4 regions of the Roseateles sp. GW835-FHT13E02 genome follow, and region 1 is predicted to be linked to each of the others. Evidence: predicted binding sites of a transcription regulator. Region 1 holds the regulator's gene; each other region holds the start of a gene.
What was found. The regulator FNR, encoded in region 1, switches genes on or off when oxygen is low (the NO sensors DNR and NnrR bind a similar motif). The targets are predictions, from matches to a motif close to TTGATNNNNATCAA.
Positions count from the first base shown of each region.

Region 2: AC1Q6P_RS01125 (oxygen-binding di-iron domain-containing protein) is a predicted target of FNR. The motif match lies at 1,494-1,507, and genes of this name have one in related genera.
Region 3: AC1Q6P_RS13930 (DUF2189 domain-containing protein) is a predicted target of FNR. The motif match lies at 2,159-2,172, and genes of this name have one in related genera.
Region 4: AC1Q6P_RS03465 (TraR/DksA family transcriptional regulator) is a predicted target of FNR. The motif match lies at 1,324-1,337, and genes of this name have one in related genera.

Region 1 covers NZ_JBXAGJ010000001.1:109,366-113,606, forward strand. Annotated here, with positions in the region: gene hemN (oxygen-independent coproporphyrinogen III oxidase) at 1-839, opposite strand, end outside; gene fnr (fumarate/nitrate reduction transcriptional regulator Fnr) at 1,022-1,756, shown strand; gene AC1Q6P_RS00465 (hypothetical protein) at 1,868-2,113, opposite strand; gene AC1Q6P_RS00470 (hypothetical protein) at 2,173-2,427, opposite strand; gene ccoG (cytochrome c oxidase accessory protein CcoG) at 2,462-3,976, opposite strand; gene ccoP (cytochrome-c oxidase, cbb3-type subunit III) at 3,987-4,241, opposite strand, start outside.
Region 2 covers NZ_JBXAGJ010000001.1:258,536-262,776, forward strand. Annotated here, with positions in the region: gene AC1Q6P_RS01120 (two-component system response regulator) at 1-1,472, shown strand, start outside; gene AC1Q6P_RS01125 (oxygen-binding di-iron domain-containing protein) at 1,574-2,356, shown strand; gene AC1Q6P_RS01130 (PfkB family carbohydrate kinase) at 2,404-3,354, opposite strand; gene moaA (GTP 3',8-cyclase MoaA) at 3,477-4,241, shown strand, end outside.
Region 3 covers NZ_JBXAGJ010000013.1:25,220-29,460, forward strand. Annotated here, with positions in the region: gene AC1Q6P_RS13915 (DUF3501 family protein) at 1-418, shown strand, start outside; gene AC1Q6P_RS13920 (YitT family protein) at 432-1,055, opposite strand; gene AC1Q6P_RS13925 (DUF2788 domain-containing protein) at 1,052-1,270, opposite strand; gene AC1Q6P_RS13930 (DUF2189 domain-containing protein) at 1,323-2,105, opposite strand; gene AC1Q6P_RS13935 ([protein-PII] uridylyltransferase) at 2,227-4,241, opposite strand, start outside.
Region 4 covers NZ_JBXAGJ010000003.1:6,792-11,032, reverse strand. Annotated here, with positions in the region: gene AC1Q6P_RS03475 (substrate-binding periplasmic protein) at 1-187, opposite strand, end outside; gene AC1Q6P_RS03470 (hypothetical protein) at 298-702, opposite strand; gene AC1Q6P_RS03465 (TraR/DksA family transcriptional regulator) at 883-1,278, opposite strand; gene AC1Q6P_RS03460 (YCF48-related protein) at 1,526-3,892, shown strand; gene queA (tRNA preQ1(34) S-adenosylmethionine ribosyltransferase-isomerase QueA) at 4,050-4,241, shown strand, end outside.

The DNA.
Region 1 (4,241 bases):
AAGCGCTGCGGCAGATGGGCATAGCCGTAGAGCGCGATGCGGTCGGGCTTGAGCGCCCCCACCTGCTCGATGGTGCGAGCAAAGGACTCGGGTGTTTGCAGCGGCAGACCGTAGATCAGATCCACATTGGTGGATTCAAATCCCAGCGAGCGGGCAGAGACCATCAAGGCCTCAACACTTTCGTAGCTCTGCTGGCGATGCACGGCCTTCTGTACCTCGGGGTCAAAGTCCTGCACGCCAAAGCTCAGGCGGTTGAAGCCCAGCTGACGCAGATGGGCCAGGCGCTCGACGCTGACCGTGCGCGGATCCACTTCAATCGACACCTCGGCGCCCGGCGCCAGGCGGAAGCGCTCCAGCATGGCCTGCATCAGCTGGCTCAGCTCCGCGTCGCTCAGGAAGGTCGGAGAACCGCCACCCAAATGCAGCTGCGAGACCGCCGCGCCCCGGCCCAGGTGCTCCAGGGTCAGGTCCATCTCGGTCACCAAGGCCTGCAGGTACTCGGTGGCACGATCATGGTGCTTGGTGATGACCTTGTTGCAGGCGCAGTAATAGCAGACCGATTCGCAGAACGGAATGTGGACATAGAGCGACAGCGGCGTGTTGCCGCCCACCTGCGAACCGCCCGCGCGTTGCGCCAGCGCCTGCTGGTATTGCTCGATGGTGAAGGCTTCGACGAAGCGATCGGCCGTGGGGTACGAGGTGTAGCGAGGCCCGGATACATCGAAGCGTCGCAAGAGCGCTTCGTTGATTTGTGCGGCTGCGGGCGCACCCGCCGCAGCGCCGCTGGCAGGCTTTGTCTCAGGTTGCCGAGGGCCTCGGTCTTGAATGTTCTGTACCATGGGCCGCACTTTGCCAAGGCTTTGGCGAGCCGACTTGACAAGGATCAAGCTCGGCGCGCATTGTCGACCCAACAATGCACCCATGTTTGAGGTGCATCATGCTCATGTCCGTGAAAAATCTGGAAGTCCCGCAGCCCCAGTCTGCTCCGCCTGCTGCCTGCGAATCCCTTAAAAAGCACACGATGAATGCCACCGTCCCTATCAAGTTTGAGCCGCTGAAGGTCGCCTGCTCCAGCTGCAATTTGCGCGAGCTGTGCCTGCCGGTGGGCTTATCCTCCGGCGACCTGGATCAGCTGGACCAGCTGGTGGCCACCCGCCGCAGCGTGGCTCGAGGTGACACCCTGTTTCGCAGCGGCGACGAGTTCCAGTCGCTCTACGCCGTGCGCACGGGCTTCTTCAAAACCTGCGTGTCCTCGGAAGATGGTCGCGACCAGGTCACCGGCTTCCAGATGGCCGGCGAATTGCTGGGCCTGGACGGCATCAGCACCGACCGCCACAGCTGTGACGCTGTCGCACTGGAAGACTCCCAGGTCTGCGTGATCCCCTTCGAACAGCTCGAAGAGTTGTCGCGCGAGTTCACCGATCTGCAGCGCCAGTTCCACAAGATCATGAGCCGCGAGATCGTGCGCGACCACGGCGTGATGCTGCTGCTAGGCAGCATGCGGGCCGAAGAACGCCTGGCCGCCTTCCTGCTCAACCTGACCCAGCGCTTGCAAGCCCGCGGCTTCTCGGCCGCCGCCCTGGTGCTGCGCATGACGCGCGAGGAAATTGGCAGCTATCTGGGCCTGAAGCTGGAGACCGTCAGCCGCACCTTCTCCAAGTTCCAGGAAGAAGGCCTGCTGGAGGTGAAGCAACGGCACCTGCGCATCCTCGACCAGGCCGGCCTGCAAAAGCTGGTCAACAACAGCAACTGCTGAGATCAACGCGCCCGCGGCATGGGCGGCGCAGTCAAACAAAAAGGCCTTCGTGTGAACGAAGGCCTTTTTGTTTGGCGCCACCACGCCGGGCGGGCGAATCGCATTGCGGGATCAACGCGGCCAGCCGCGCGGGTGGGCGTCCTCGGGCAAATCAGGCAAGGTGGCCAGCATGACGCTGACACTGGCTGCCAGGCTGATGACCAACCAAAAGATCATGAAGCTGACGGTATAGACCGCCTGACGCGACCAATCCAGGCGCTCGGCGCCAAACCAGCTCAGATCACTGGGGTCGACGACCGCAAACACCAGAGCCTCCATCACCCCGGCCATGAAAAAGGATGGCCAAGCCACTGCCATGGCCCAGCGGCTACTTTGCTTGGGAACTGCCGATGCGGACGGATCAGCCGCGTCCATGATCACTGCCCGCCAGTGGCTGCATGGTTGCGCGCTTCACGCGCAGGAACCAGGGCCTTGCTACCGCTGGCCTTGTTGGCCACCACCTTGTCCTCCAGCACGGGGTCGGGGTTGTTGATGGCCAAGCTCAGAGTGATGAAGCTGGCCACAATCACCAGCGCCGGGCCGCCAACCACCAGCCACATCATCGGCGTGCGCCACCAGCCAGCGGCCTTGGGGGCCGCCGTGCCATTTTCGGGCTTGAAATTCTGGCTCATGCGTCTCGTCTCCTGTGTGTGTGCCAAGCTTGGTTCAGCGCGGCACGATGAAGGTTGATTTTTCATGCACGACGGTCGCACCGCTGCTGGCGCCGTCGAGGCTACGCAGCTGGAACTCGATCGCGTGCGAGCCCTTGCGATCCTGCGCCGCGCGGGCCGCTGTCTCGGGCGGCACCCGCACCGACAGCGTCAGCCAGCGCGCCTCGGCCGGTGCAACACTGAGCTCAGCCACCTGCTCCAGTTTGATGCCCTCCATGCCGCTGACCGTCACCTGATAACGGTGATTCTGTTCGGTGGCGTTCATGACCTGCAATCGGTAGAGGTTCTCGACATAGCCATCTTCCACCACGCGGGCCAGCACACCACGGTCACGCACCACATCGAGCTTGACGGGGCTGCGCAGGAACAAGAGGCTGGCCAGCAAGGCGGTGCACAACACGAACAAGACCACGGTGTAGATCACCACACGCGGGCGGAACAGGCGGCGCAGCTTTTGCGCCGGGCTCAGGTGTTGCTGCAAGCCGTTTTGCGTGTCGTAGCGGATCAGGCCACGCGGGTAGTTCATCTTGTCCATGACGCCATCACAGACGTCGATGCAGGCGGCACAACCGATGCACTCGTACTGCAAGCCCTTGCGGATGTCGATGCCTGTGGGGCAAACCTGGACACACAGGGTGCAGTCGATGCACGACCCCAGTCCCGCGGCCTTGACTTCGTCCACGCTGGCCTTCTTGCTGCGGGAGCCGCGCGGTTCGCCGCGCTCGGCGTCGTAGCTGATGATCAATGTGTCCTTGTCGAACATGGCGCTCTGGAAGCGCGCGTAGGGACACATGTATTTGCAGACCTGCTCACGCATGAAGCCCGCGAAGCCGTAGGTCGCAAAGGCGTAGAACAGCACCCAGAACCATTCCCAAGGGCCAAAGCTGAGCGTGAACGCCTCAGCCCACAAGGACTTGATCGGGGTGAAATAGCCGACAAAAGTGAAGCCGGTCCAGAGCGCGACGGCGATCCACACCAGCTGCTTGCCGCCCTTGCGCCACAGCTTGTTGAAGCCCCAAGGCGAGGCATCCAGCTTCATGCGCGCCTGGCGGTCACCCTCGAACTGCCGCTCGATCCACAAGAAAATTTCGGTGTAGACCGTCTGCGGGCAGGCATAGCCGCACCACAGCCGCCCGGCCACGGCGGTGAACAGGAACAGGGCATAGGCCGAGATCAGCAGCAGCCCGGTCAGGTAAATGAAATCCTGCGGGTACAGGACCAGGCTAAAAATGTAAAAACGCCGGCTGGCGAGCTCGAAGAGCACCGCCTGCCGGTCGTTCCAAAGCAGCCAGGGCAGACCGTAAAACAGGATCTGCGTGAACCAGACCAGCGCCCAACGCCAGGAGGCGAAGAGGCCGGACACGGCACGGGGGTAGATCTTCTTCTGCGCTGCGTAGAGCGAGACGATCTCTACCACCGCATCCTCGCCATCCGCCGGCTTGGCGGCTGGCGCAGGAGCGATGGCCGGTCCGACGCGGGGCGCCGGCGGTACTGCCCGGGCTTCAGTCATGGTCGATCACTCAAGGGGCCGTGGCCACAGTTTTGTTGTTAGACAGGCTCCAGACATAGGCACCAAGCACCTGGATCTGTTCGGCACTCAGACGGGTCGACTGGGCCGGCATCAGATTGTTTTTGCCATTGTTGATCATGGCCATGACCGCATCTTCACCCCAGCCATGCAGCCAGATCTTGTCGGTCAGGTTGGGCGCACCCAGGGCTTGGTTGCCTTTGCCATCGGCGCCGTGGCAGGCAGCGCAGGCACCGAACTTCTCCTT
Region 2 (4,241 bases), 150 kb from region 1:
ATGGCGAAACCATGTGCCGGCACCGCGATGGCCGCCTGTTCCCGGCCTGGCAACACCTGGCCCCGGTGCTCGATGCCCAGGGCCGGCTCAGCCACCAGGTGCTGACCTTCACCGACATCTCGGCCTTGCGCCGGGCCGAGACGCAGATCCAGCATCTGGCCTATCACGATGCCTTGACGGGCCTGGGCAACCGCCATCACCTCGAAGTATGTCTGCGCCACTTCATCGGCAGCGAGGGTCAGCACGACCGCGAACCTGCCCGCTTCGCCCTGCTCTTCATGGATCTGGACGGCTTCAAAACCATCAACGACACCCTGGGTCACGGTGTCGGCGACGAGCTGCTGATCCAGATCGCACGCCGGCTGGAGCTCTGCTTGCGCCGCTCGGATGTCTCGGTGCGCCTCGGGGGTGACGAATTCATCATCCTGCTCAGCGACATTCACTGCATCGACGACGCCACCGCACTGGCCGAGAAACTGCTGGCCCAGATCCGCCTGCCGGTGGAGCTCGCGGGGCGCGACCCGGTGTCCGTCTCGGCCAGCGTGGGCATTGCCCAGTTCCCGGAGCATGGCTGTTCGGCCGACGCGCTGATTCAAGCCGCGGACGCTGCCATGTACGAGGCCAAGTCCGCGGGCCGCAACCGTTATGAAGTGTTCAGCGCCCAGCTCTCCGACAAGGCTGTGGCCCGGCTGCAGATTGAACAAGGCCTGCGCCGCGCGCGCCTGGGCCAGGAGCTGATGCTGCACTGGCAGCCCATCATCGACATGGCGCGGCACCGCGTCATCGGTGCCGAGGCCCTGATGCGCTGGCAGCACCCGGAGCTGGGCGCCATCAGCCCCGATCGCTTCATCCCGGTGGCCGAGGACATCGGCCTGATCGAAGACTACGGCCGCTGGGCCCTGGACCAGGCCTGCCGCTTGGGCGTGCGCTGGCTGGCCAGCGGCCGGCCGCTGGAGCGTCTGGCCGTCAACATTTCGGCGCGCCAGCTGCAACGGCCGGGCTTTGCCGAGCTGGTGGCCGAGGCCCTGAAACGCCACGGCCTGCCGCCGGCCTGCCTGGAGCTGGAGATCACCGAATCGACCCTGCAATCGGTGGACAGCGGCCGCATGATTCTGGGCGAGCTGCGCCGCTTGGGCGTCAAGCTCGCCATCGATGACTTCGGCACCGGCTTCTCCTCGCTGTCCCTGCTCAAGCATTTCCCGCTCGACCGACTCAAGATCGACAAGAGCTTTGTTCGCGACCTGGAGCGCGAGGGCCACGATCTGGCCATTGTGCGGGCCATTGTGGCCCTGGCCAGCACCTTGGGACTGGAGCTCACGGCCGAGGGCGTCGAGACCCAGGCACAGCGCGAGGTGCTGCTCAAACTCGGGGTCAGCGATGCCCAGGGTTGGCTCTACAGCCGCGCCCTGCCCGAGGCGGATCTGCTGAGCCTGCGTGAAAGCCTGGCGCCAAACCCGCCCGGCAACGCCTGACTCGATCTGGCTTGATCTGGCTTGATCTGGCTCAAGGGCGGGCCGCCCCGGGCTGGCTAGAGTCAGCGCATTCCACTGACGGCTTCGTCCGCACGCGCGCCATGCCCATCGAACTGTTCCACCAGGATTCGCACCGCTGCCTGATGTTCTCCAAGCTCAGCGTGGAGGAAGGCGAGGCCGTGCAGTCCAATCAGTTCCTGCTGGTACACGGCAACACCGGCGCCATCCTCGACCCGGGCGGCAATATCGCCTACAACGAGCTCTACCTGGGCCTGACCCAGTACATGGCGCCGCACAAGCTGGCCGCCATCCTGGCTTCGCATGCCGACCCCGACATCATCGCCTCGCTGGACCGCTGGATGACGGCCAGCAGCGCGCCGGTCTACATCTCGCGCATCTGGGAACGCTTCGCGCCGCATTTCTGCAAGCCCGGCAAGACGGCCGGCCGCATCATCGGCCTGCCCGATGCCGGCCAACGCCTGCGCTTGGGCCAAGGCAGCGCCGACAGCTTCGAGCTCTGGGCCCTGCCCGCGCATTTCCTGCACGCCGAGGGCAATTTCCAGTTCTACGACCCGGTCAGCCGCATCCTGTTCTCCGGCGACCTCGGTGCCTCGCTGGGCGCCCAGCTCGACCCCGCCAAACCGGTGACCGAACTGGCCGGCCACATCCGCTACATGGAAGGCTTCCACCGCCGCTACATGGTCAGCAACAAGGTCATGCGCCTCTGGGCAGCCATGGTGCGCGAGCTGGACATCGCCATGATCGTGCCCCAGCACGGCAGCCCGATGAGCGGCCCGGCCGTGCAACAGTTCATCGCCTGGGCCGAGAACCTGGCCTGCGGCATTGACCTGATGGGGCCGGCCGACTACCGCATTCCGGATTGAGTCAAACCGGGTGACTCATGGCGCTGCCGTGACCAGCCCCCCCCCGCTCACCCCCCCGTTTTGAGCAAGGCCCGGGCCGCCAGGGTTGCGACCAGGGCTTCCGAAGGCGGGCAGAAACCGGCTGCGCTGCAGGCCGCGGCTTCTGCCGCCACGGCCCAGCGCAGATGCTGTTGCACCGGCGCTTCGCGTTGGCGAAGGCAGCTGAAGATCAGCCCGGCCAGGCCCGACTCGCGCGCGCCCACAGGGTCGACCACGTCGTAATCGGCTATCTGCGCATGCCACTCCTCGCGGCCGCGGAACAGCGTGGCATGGCCGGCCACGCCGTGCTGGAGCAAGAGCATGGCGTCCGGGTTCCAGGCGCTGATCTGGGCCAGACCGACGCGATAGTCCTGGGCGCGGAACAGACCGCGCAGCTCGGCCTCCGAAATCTGGATCACATCGGCCAGGCGGCACATGCGCTCGAGGGTCTCGTCGTAGCGCGAATCCATCTGCAAGCTGAACTCGGGCGCATAGCTGAGCGTTTTGCCTTCGGCCTTGAGGCCCTCGGCCAGCGCCAGCAGGCGCAAGCCGAGAGGCTGACGCACCAGGCTCAGCCCGCCGAAATGGGCCCAGCGCAATCGCTTGAGCCAGCCGCTGGGCAGGCCCTCGGGGCGGAAGTGCAGGTCGGCGCTGTCCTGGCCGACAAAGAACTGCGGCGCCTCGTCGGGCCGGCTCAAGGCCATCAGTGGCGGCTTGGGCAGTTGCTGGATGAAGCGCAGGTCGAGATTGGCATCGCTGCTGTCGATCCAGATTTCCTGGCCGAAGGCATCCTGGCTGATGGCGCCGGCAAAGGCGCTGAGTTCGCCCAGGGTCGAGAGCGCCACCGCCACCTGCCAGGGCGCGCCGCGGTTGACGCTGCGCCAGAGGTCGGGGCCGCTGCGTTGCAGCTCGGTGTAGGCCGCACCGAAGGCGATGAAGCGAGGGAGGTCAGGATGGAGCACGCCGGTCATGTTGCGCATTCCAACTGCTGCAGGCGCCCAGGGCAAGCCCCCTCTTGTGGTGATAGTCACGGCCGTGCGAGCGCCGCCCCGGGCCGGGCCACGGCGCAAGAGGTTTTGTCGCTGGAGGCACAATCGGACGCATGCCCCCGCTCAAGAAGCCCGTGATCCCGATCGCCGACCAGCGCCAGCTGAGCGCCTTGCCGCTGCCAATGGACTCCGCCGAGCCCGCGCTGCCGCCGCGCGACCAGCTCGGCCGGCCGCTGCGCGATCTGCGCATTTCGGTCACCGACCGTTGCAATTTCCGCTGCAGCTACTGCATGCCCAAGCAGGTGTTCGACAAGCACTACGAGTTCCTGCCCCATGCCGACCTGCTCAGCTTCGAGGAAATCACCCGCCTGGCGCGCCAGTTCGTGGCCCTGGGGGTCGAGAAGATCCGCCTGACCGGCGGTGAGCCTCTGCTGCGCAAGAACCTCGAACGCCTGATCGCCATGCTGGCCGAGCTGCGCACGCCCGCGGGCCAGCCCTTGGACCTGACGCTGACGACCAACGGCTCCCTGCTGACCCGCATGGCCCAGCGCCTCAAGGACGCGGGCCTGGGCCGCGTCACGGTCAGCCTGGACGGGTTGGACGACGCCGTGTTCCAGCGCATGAACGATGTCGGCTTCCCGGTGGCCGAGGTGCTGGACGGCATTGCCGCCGCACAAGCCGCGGGCCTGGGCCCGATCAAGGTCAATATGGTGGTCAAGAAAGGCGTCAACGACGCCGAGATCCTGCCCATGGCGCGCCACTTCCTGGGCAGCGGTGTGCGCCTGCGTTTCATCGAGTACATGGATGTGGGCAGCAGCAATGGCTGGCGCATGGACGAGGTGCTGCCCTCGGCCCAGCTGCTGCAGCGCCTGCGTGAA
Region 3 (4,241 bases), on a different contig from region 1:
GGATGTGGAACGCGAGCGCGTGCTCTACGCGGCCTTGGCACCGCGCGGCAGCGACTGGCGGGCCACGCTGATGATCGAGTTTGCCGACGCCCGCCAGCGCGAGCAGGAGCTGCCCCAGCTGGCCGGCGTCGAGCAGCGCTTTTTCGTGGAGATTCAAGGCCTGGGTCGGGTCTACGCCGTGGCCAATGAGGACATGCCGCCGGAGCCCAAAGCTGGCTCGCCTGATGGCGCCGCGCCGGCCGCGCCCTCGGCGGTGAGCTCGATTCATTTTCTGCGATTCGATTTCAGCCCCGAGCAGCGCGACGCCTTGCGCACCGGCGCCTCGGTCACCGTGGGCTGTGAGCATCCGGCCTATCCGGTCGATGTCGAGATCCCTGCGGCCACCTTGAGCAGCCTGCTGGGCGATTTCAGCAACTGAGCCCGGGCGAGGCTCAGGACATGCCGACGTAGCGCCCGGGGCGGTGGTTGATGGCCAGGGCCGCATTGATGGCCACCATGCCGACCAAGGACAGGCCCACGCGCTCGGGGGCGACAAAGGCCAGGGCGCTGAGCAGGATCAGGCCATCGAGGCCGGCCTGCACATAGCCGGCGCGCCAGCCGCGCTTTTCCTGCAGGTAGAGCACCAGCACATTGAGCCCGCCCAGCGAGGCGCGGTGGCGGAACAGGATCAGCATGCCGGCGCCGATCAAGAGGCCGCCGGTGATGGCGGCGAACCAGATGTTGAGCTCGGCGAACTTCAGCCAGCGCGGCAGCACCTCGGCCAGCACGGCCATCAGGCTGACCGCGGCGATGGTGCGCAGGGTGAAGGGCAGGCCCATGCGCCGGTAGGCCAGCCAGTAAAACGGCAGATTGATGCAGAAGAACAGGGTACCGAAGGGCAGGCCCGAGGCGTAGTGCAGCAAGAAGGCGATGCCCACCGTGCCGCCGGTCAGCATGCCGGCCTGCTTGAACAGCGCCACGCCCAGGGCCACGAACAAGGTGCCGGTGACGATGGCCTGCACATCCTCCAGCGGCGAGTGGCGGAAGCTGCGGCTCAGGGTCTCGCGCAAGCTCATCCGGTGATGCCCGACATGAAGTACTTGATCACGCCTTTGGCCAGAAAACCGACCAGGCCGAAGCCCAGGCCCAGCAGCAGGATGAAGGTGCCAAAGCGGCCGGCCTTGGACTCGCGGGCCAGCTGCAGGATGATGAACACCATATAGGCCATGAAACCGCCCACGCCCCAGGTGAGGCAAAACTGGGCGAGTTCCTGTTCGCTGTATCCAAACATCCTGGTGTCTTTCGGTCCGGTCCGGTCTTGGCGTCTGTGGTTTGGCGTTCGTTCAGTCGTGCACGCTGACCAGATCGCGGTAGGCATGCCAGCTGGCATGGCCCAGCAAGGGCACGACCAGCACCAGGCCGACCATGAAGCTGGCCATGCCCAGCAGGGTCAGCAGCATGATGATGGCGGCCCACAAGGCCACCGGTGCCGGGTACTCCATGACCACGCGCCAGCTGGTGAAGACAGCACCGAGCACGCCGATGTCGCGGTCCAGCAGCAGGGGCACGGCGACCAGGGTGGAGGCAAACACCGGCGCAGCCAGCAGGGCGCCCAGGGCCAGCCAGGCTTCGAACAACGGTGTCTCTTCGTTCAGCACCACATGGCGGATGAAATCAATCGGCTCGCGAATGGCGTGGCCGCTGAAGCCGGTGATCAGCGAGGCGGAGGTCATCACCCAGCCGGTGCCGGCAAAGGCCAGCAGCACGCCGAACACCACCAGCCGCCCATCGCGCGGCCACCAGGTGTGCAGCACGGTGTGCAGATTGGGCGAGCGGCCCAGCTCCAGATCACGGCTGATCACGTAGAGACCTGTGGCCAGGATGGGGGCTACCAGCAAGAAGCCGCTGAAGGCACCGACCAGCAGCCAGAAATGATGGCGCGCCAGCAGCACGATCACCGCGCCGGCGATGGCCATGGCGAGGCCATGGGCCAGCGAGGCACCCGGGCAGCGCCACATATCGCGCCAGCCACGGGCCAGCCAGCCCAGGGGGCGCAGGGCGGGGATGGGCTTCACGCCAAATTTGCGTGACTGCGCCAGGGCTTTTTCGGTGTCCAGAAAGGGCATGGGGTGCGGGGCGAGCTCAGGGAAGATGATGACATGCTCGCATGTCGCGGTCCTTGATGCCCATCAAGACAAACACGGGTGCAAGACTGCAAGCGCGCGGCGCAGCAGCATGCGCCGGGTATCAAGCCGGCAGGCTCACCGCGTCGAGCAATTCACTTTCGATCTGCAGCTGCGCCCGGTTGTGCTGCAGGGCCGGGCCGTCGACGAGGAAGGTGTCTTCCACCCGCTCGCCCAGAGTGGAGATCTTGGCCAGCTGCAGATTGATGCCGTGACGGGCCAGCACGCGGGCGATGGCGTAGAGCAGGCCGGCGCGGTCGCTGGTGCTGATGGAAAGCAGCCAGGCCTGGCCGCGTTCGTCGGGCCGCAGGGCAATGCGCGGGGTGTAGGGGAAGCTCTTGACGCGGCGCGAGAGCCGGCCACGGCGTGGCTCGGGCAGCGGGCCTTCGGCCTGCAGGGCCTGGCCCAGCTTGTTTTCGACCAGGGGCACGAGGTCGCGGTGGTTGAGCTCCAAGTCGGGGCTGATGACCTGGAAGGTGTCCAGGGCGAAACCGCGCTTGGTGGTGTGCACCTTGGCGTCCAGGATGTTGAAGCCGGCGCCGTCGAAATAACCGCAGATGCGGGCGAACAGGTCCTGGCGGTCGGGCGCGTAGACCAGCACCTGCAGACCTTCGCCAATTGGCGAGGGCCGGGCCTGGACCACCGGCGTGGCCGTTTGAACATGGCGCCAGAGCGAGCGCGCATGCCAGGCCAGCTCGCCCGCCTCGTGGCGCGCGAAATAGCTGATGGCCAGGGTCTCCCAGAGCGCGGTCTCGGTGCCAGGCAGCATGGAGTGCAGGGCCAGGCTGTGGCGGGCCTCGTTCTTGCGCGCCTCGATCTCGGCAGCCAGATTGGGCTGGGCGCCGCCCAGGGCGCGCAGGGCCAAGCGGTAGAGGTCTTCCAGCAGCTTGCCCTTCCAGGCATTCCAGACCTTGGGGCTGGTGCCGCGGATGTCGGCCACGGTCAGCAGGTAGAGGGCGGTCAGGTGGCGGGCGTCGCCGACCTTGGCCACATAACTCTGGATCACCTCGGGGTCGGAGAGGTCTTCTTTTTGCGCCACGCGCGAGTGGGTCAGGTGGTGGCGCACCAGGAAGACCACCAGCTCGCTGTCTTCCTTGCTCAGGCCGTGGTCGCGGCAGAAGCGCCGCGCGTCGTCGGCGCCGAGGTCGGAGTGGTCGCCGCCGCGGCCCTTGGCCACATCGTGGAAGAGTGCGGCGATGTAGAGCAGCTCGGGCTTGTCCCACTGCGAGGCCAGCTGCGAGCAGAAGGCGTACTCGTGTGCATGCTCGGGGATGAAGAAGCGGCGCACATTGCGCAGCACCATCAGGATGTGCTGGTCCACGGTGTAGACGTGGAACAGGTCGTGCTGCATCTGGCCGACGATGCCGCGGAACACCCAGAGGTAGCGGCCCAGCACCGAGGTCTGGTTCATCAGCCGGAAGGCATGCGTCTGCCCCTCGGGCTGACGCAGGATCTGCATGAAGGTGGCGCGGTTCACCGGGTCGCGGCGGAAGGCCGCGTCCATCTGCTCGCGGGCGTTGTAGAGCGCGCGCAGGGTGCGGGCCGACAGGCCCTTGATGCCGGGCGTCTGCTGGTAGATCAGAAAGGTGCGCAGGATGGCATGGGGCTCGCGCTGGTAGAGCTCGTCGCTGGCCACTTCGAGCATGCCGGCCCGGTCCAGGAACTGCGCCTCGTGGCCTGGGATGGGGCGCATCAGCCCTTGTTGCGAGCCGTTGATCTGCTCCTCCAGATTGAGCAGCAGGATCTGGTTCAGCTGGGTCACGGCTTTGGCCGCCCAGTAGAAGCGCCGCATCAGCACCTCGGAGGCACGCTGCTCCTTGGTGGATTGATAGCCAAAGCTCTCGGCCACGGCGGTTTGCAGGTCGAAGACCAGGCGGTCTTCGCGCCGGCCCGCCACCGCATGCAGGCGCGCGCGGATCAGCTTGAGCAGGCCTTCGTTGCGCTGCAGCTGGCGGCTCTCAAAGGCCGTGATCAGGCCGCGCGTGGCCAGGGCCTTCCAGGTGTGGCCCAGGCCGGCGGCGCGGGCGATCCAGATCAGCACCTGCAGATCGCGCAGGCCGCCCGGGCTTTCCTTGCAGT
Region 4 (4,241 bases), on a different contig from region 1:
CCTGTGCGGCCATCAGTTGCAGCAGCTCGCTGCTGAAGCCGGCGGGCTGGCCCGCCGCGTCCTGAAAGTTCAGTGGCGGCAAATGCTCGGTGAACGCCATCAAGGGCCCAGCAAGGCCCGGCTTGGCCAAGGCCCAGGGGCTGAAACCGGCGGCCAGGCCGGCCAGGGCCCACTCACGGCGCCGCATGGCGGCTCAGCCGTGAAGGCCCGGACGGGCACGCCATCGATGGATCCATGTGCTTGGCCCCTGTACTGCAAAGCGCAAAGTCTAGGGGCATCGGCCGGCCGGAATGCCGCTCACATCGGCGACGGCGTGCCGGCCATGCGGTCATATCTGACGAAGAACTGGCGCGCCTTGGCCACCAGCTGCGCCTCGGTCGGGTGGTCCACGGTTTCGTAGGCCACGATGTGCTTGGCGATCTGCGGGCGGTGCTTGTCGGCGTAGTGCTTGAAGTCGCTTTGTGCGGTGCTCGATCCGACCACCAGCACTTCCTCGATGCCTTTCAGCGCCTCGCAGACTTCGCCGAAGAACTCATGCTCGCTGCGCACGGCGCTGCCGTGTTGCTTGGTGTGGTGGCTGTGGGCCTTGATCTTCTCGGCCTGCACATGCTCGGCGTCGAACTGCAGGACCTTGGCTTGCTGATGGTCGAGCCAGACGACGGCGTGGAAGGTGGTGGTGTGCGAGGTGGGTGTGGAGCTCATGCTTGCGGTCCTTGTGAATGAACGGGGTTTCGAGAAAAGAAAGAAGGGGGCGAACAAAACGTCGAGCGGTACAGCGGTGCTTGCAGACCTTGGTGGCATTCCGGCGACCTGTCTGTCTGCTCGCGCACTGGGGGGGCTGGTCGAGGCTGGTGGCCCTGGCGCAGCCGGGCATCCGCTGCTTCAGTGCAGATGGGGTTGCGCACCTTCATGCTGGGCTTGGCACTGCAGGCAGCGCCGGCTGCTGGGGCTGGCCTGGAGGCGGGCGAACGCAATCGCCTCGCCGCAGTCCTGGCAAAGACCGAAGTCCTCGTGATCCAGTGCCCCCAGGGCGGCGATCAGCTCGCGCAGCGATTGCAGGGTCTGGTCGCTGCGCGCCAGATCGACTTCGCGGCTGGCATCCAGCGCCGGCTCACGCTGGCTGTTGCCATCGCCGTCCTGTAGCAAGGCCTCGCGCGCATGTTCGACCCGGCTCAGCGCGCCCAGCTGTCCGTCGAGTTCACGTTCCAGCTCGCGCTGCCGGCGCAGCAATTCCTCGCGCAGCTGTTGAATCTGGGTGGCGTTGAGGCGTGGCGTCATGGCGATCTCCTTGATGCCATCTTGGCAGCCTGGAGGCCGGCGGTGTTGACCTGGCTCAAGCCATGTGCAGGCGCCTGGCTTCGACCCCCGGGGCGGCCAGACTCCCCCAAAAGAGGGAGTCGCTGTGCGCATGGCATCTCGTACCATCGCGCCCGTTTGTAAAAAGTAGTAACGAGCCGAGGTGCGCGCGCGGGCCATCCGCTGCGGAGCCTTGTCAAGAACAACGACTCAACGAGGGAAACAATCCATGGTGAAACCATCTCGCATGGCCGAGCGCGTGACGCGCTGGGCTTTGGCGCCGGGCCTGGCGCTGGTGCTGACCGCCTGCGGTGGCGGTGGCAGTTCGGAACCCCCGGCGCCCCCGCCGGTGCCACCCACGCCGGTGCCCGAGACCTTGAGCATCACCGCCCCCACGGTCGGTGACATCGCCGAGCCCACCGCCTTCGGCAACAGCGCCGCCACAGTCAGCAAGCTGTCCTACAGCTGGGACTTCGGCGACGGCACGGCCGCCAGCACCGAGGCCGCGCCCAAGCACCAGTTTGCTAAGCCGGGCGACTATGAAGTGAAGCTGCGCGTCAGCAACGAGGCGGGCCAGTTCAAGGAAGTCAAGACCACCATCTCGGTCAATAACCAGGCGGCCGTGCGCGGCCTGGAGTGCACGGGCGCCCAGGAAACCGGCTGGTGCTGGCAGGCGCCGCGGCCGACCGGCCATGTGTACAAGTCGGTGACGTTCGCCAACGCCACCACCGGTTGGCGCGTGGGTGCATATGGCGAGATCTTCAAGACGGTCGATGCCGGCAAGAGCTGGACTCGCCAGCCCAGCGGCGTCAATGTCGATCTGTACGAAGTCGTGTTTGCCGATGACAAGACCGGCTGGGTCCGCGGGGCCAACAGCACCTTGCTGAGCACCACGGATGGCGGCAGCAGCTGGAAGCCTGCCGTGGCCCCATGGCAAGGTGACACTGATGTGCAGAGGCTTTCGGTTCTGCCCAAGGGCGGCTTGCTGTACAGCGACTACAACATCAACCACCTGAGCACCGACGCCGGCAAGAGCTGGACGTCCGGCAACGCCTACGGATTGGTGAGCACCGGTGGCGAGGCTTTCCTGAGCATCAACTCGGACACGGTGTCCCGCTACAGCACCCTCAAGGCCGCGCCGGTGGCGGTGCTGCAGATGAAGGACGTGGATGGCTCCAACCTGAACGGGTACAACAGCTCCATCAATGTGGTGGGCGAGAAGACCGTCCTGGTCCATGCCCGCGACTGGGGGCGCTACGACTACACGACCTACCAGTACGTCTACCGTTCGAGCCTGTGGCGCAGCGACGATGCCGGCCAGACCTGGACGCGTCAGGCCGCCACCGGTCTCGAAAGTTCGACCGATTCGCTGCAGGTTCGGGCTCTGGATGCCGGTGCCACCAAGCTGATTGCACAGTCCGGACTGCGTCTCTTCCGTTCCGAAGACGGTGGAGCCAGCTGGGCCGCCGCCACGCCCGGCACGGTGTACTCGCTGCGCAATCTGACCGTCGTCGGATCGAAGGTGTACGCCATGATGGCCGGCCTTCCCAAGGTCAGCGAGGACCTGGGCCGCACTTGGAAGTCGCTGTCGCTGCCCGCCAGCCTCAAGAACATCGGCCTCTACAACTCGACCGAGCTTCGTTTGGTGGGGGCGGCCTTGATGCTGATCGATGCGCAGCTGGGCTCCTACATCAGCCTCGACGAGGGTGCCACTTGGGAGGTGCTGCGCCCCGGTGACAGCAGTTCCAGCGGTTCGCCGCATTCGGTGGCTTTCCGCGATGCCAAGAATGGCGCCCTGGTCAATGTCCGAGGCGAGCTGTATCTGAGCGCCGACGGCGGCAAGACCTGGAAGCTGAAGCGCAGCGACCTGGCCGCCAGTTTCAATCCCTATGCCTACGGCCGTTTGCAGTTCACCAGCGCCAAGACCGGCTACCTGCTGAGCCTGGATCGTCGTCTCTACAAGACCACCGACGCGGGCGAAACCTGGAGCTCGAGCCTTGGAAGCACCTTGTGGACGACCATGGCCTTCACGGACGACAGCAAGGGCTGGGCTCGGTCCGACGACGGCAAGTTCTGGATCACGCGCGATGGCAGCAACAGCTTTGCGCCCATGACCTCGCCCAGCTTCGTGCCCAACGATGTGCGCGTCGAAGGTGAGAGCGGCCTGATCGCGGTGGGGGCGAGCGGCGGCATTGCCCAGAGCAGCGATGGCGGCAAGACCTGGTCGCAGCGCTACACCGGTATCGGCGAGACGCTGTACAAGATCTACACCCTGGATGCCAAGACTTACTGGGCCCTTGGCGCCGCCGGCACCGTGCTGCGCTCCGACGACGCCGGCGTGAGCTGGACCAAGCAGCTGGTGCCTGTGCCCTCGCAAGCCGCGCTGCTCGACATCCAGTTCCTGGACGCCAAGAACGGCTGGATCGTCGGTGAGCAAGGCACCATCCTGGTGAGCCGCGACGGTGGCAAGACCTGGACCCCGCAGGCCTCGGGCACGCGCAAGTCGCTGTACTCGGTGCAGATCGTGGACATCCGCACCGGCTGGATCGTCGGCGCTGAAGGCACTTTGCTGGCCACCGGATCGGGCGGCAACTGAGCCGGGTTTCCTGAGCCGGCTCGCTCGAGCTCAAGGCCGGGGTGCTGCAAGGCGCCCCGGCCTTTGTGCTTTCTGGCTGCGGCCGGGCTTGCGCCTGCGTGGGAAAATCCGGCTCCTCTGCAGTCTTTGGCACGGGTCTGTCCGGCCCTCAAATCCCATGTCTTCATCTCCTTCTTCTTCGTCTGCCTCTTCCGTCCCGCCCCAGTACACCGTCAGCGATTTCGATTTCGAGTTGCCGCCCGAGCTGATTGCCCAGCATCCGGCGGCCGAGCGCAGCGGCTCGCGCCTGCTCGATGGCCGCGGCGAGGTTCCGGTGGACCGTGTGTTCCGCGAGCTGCCCGATCTGCTC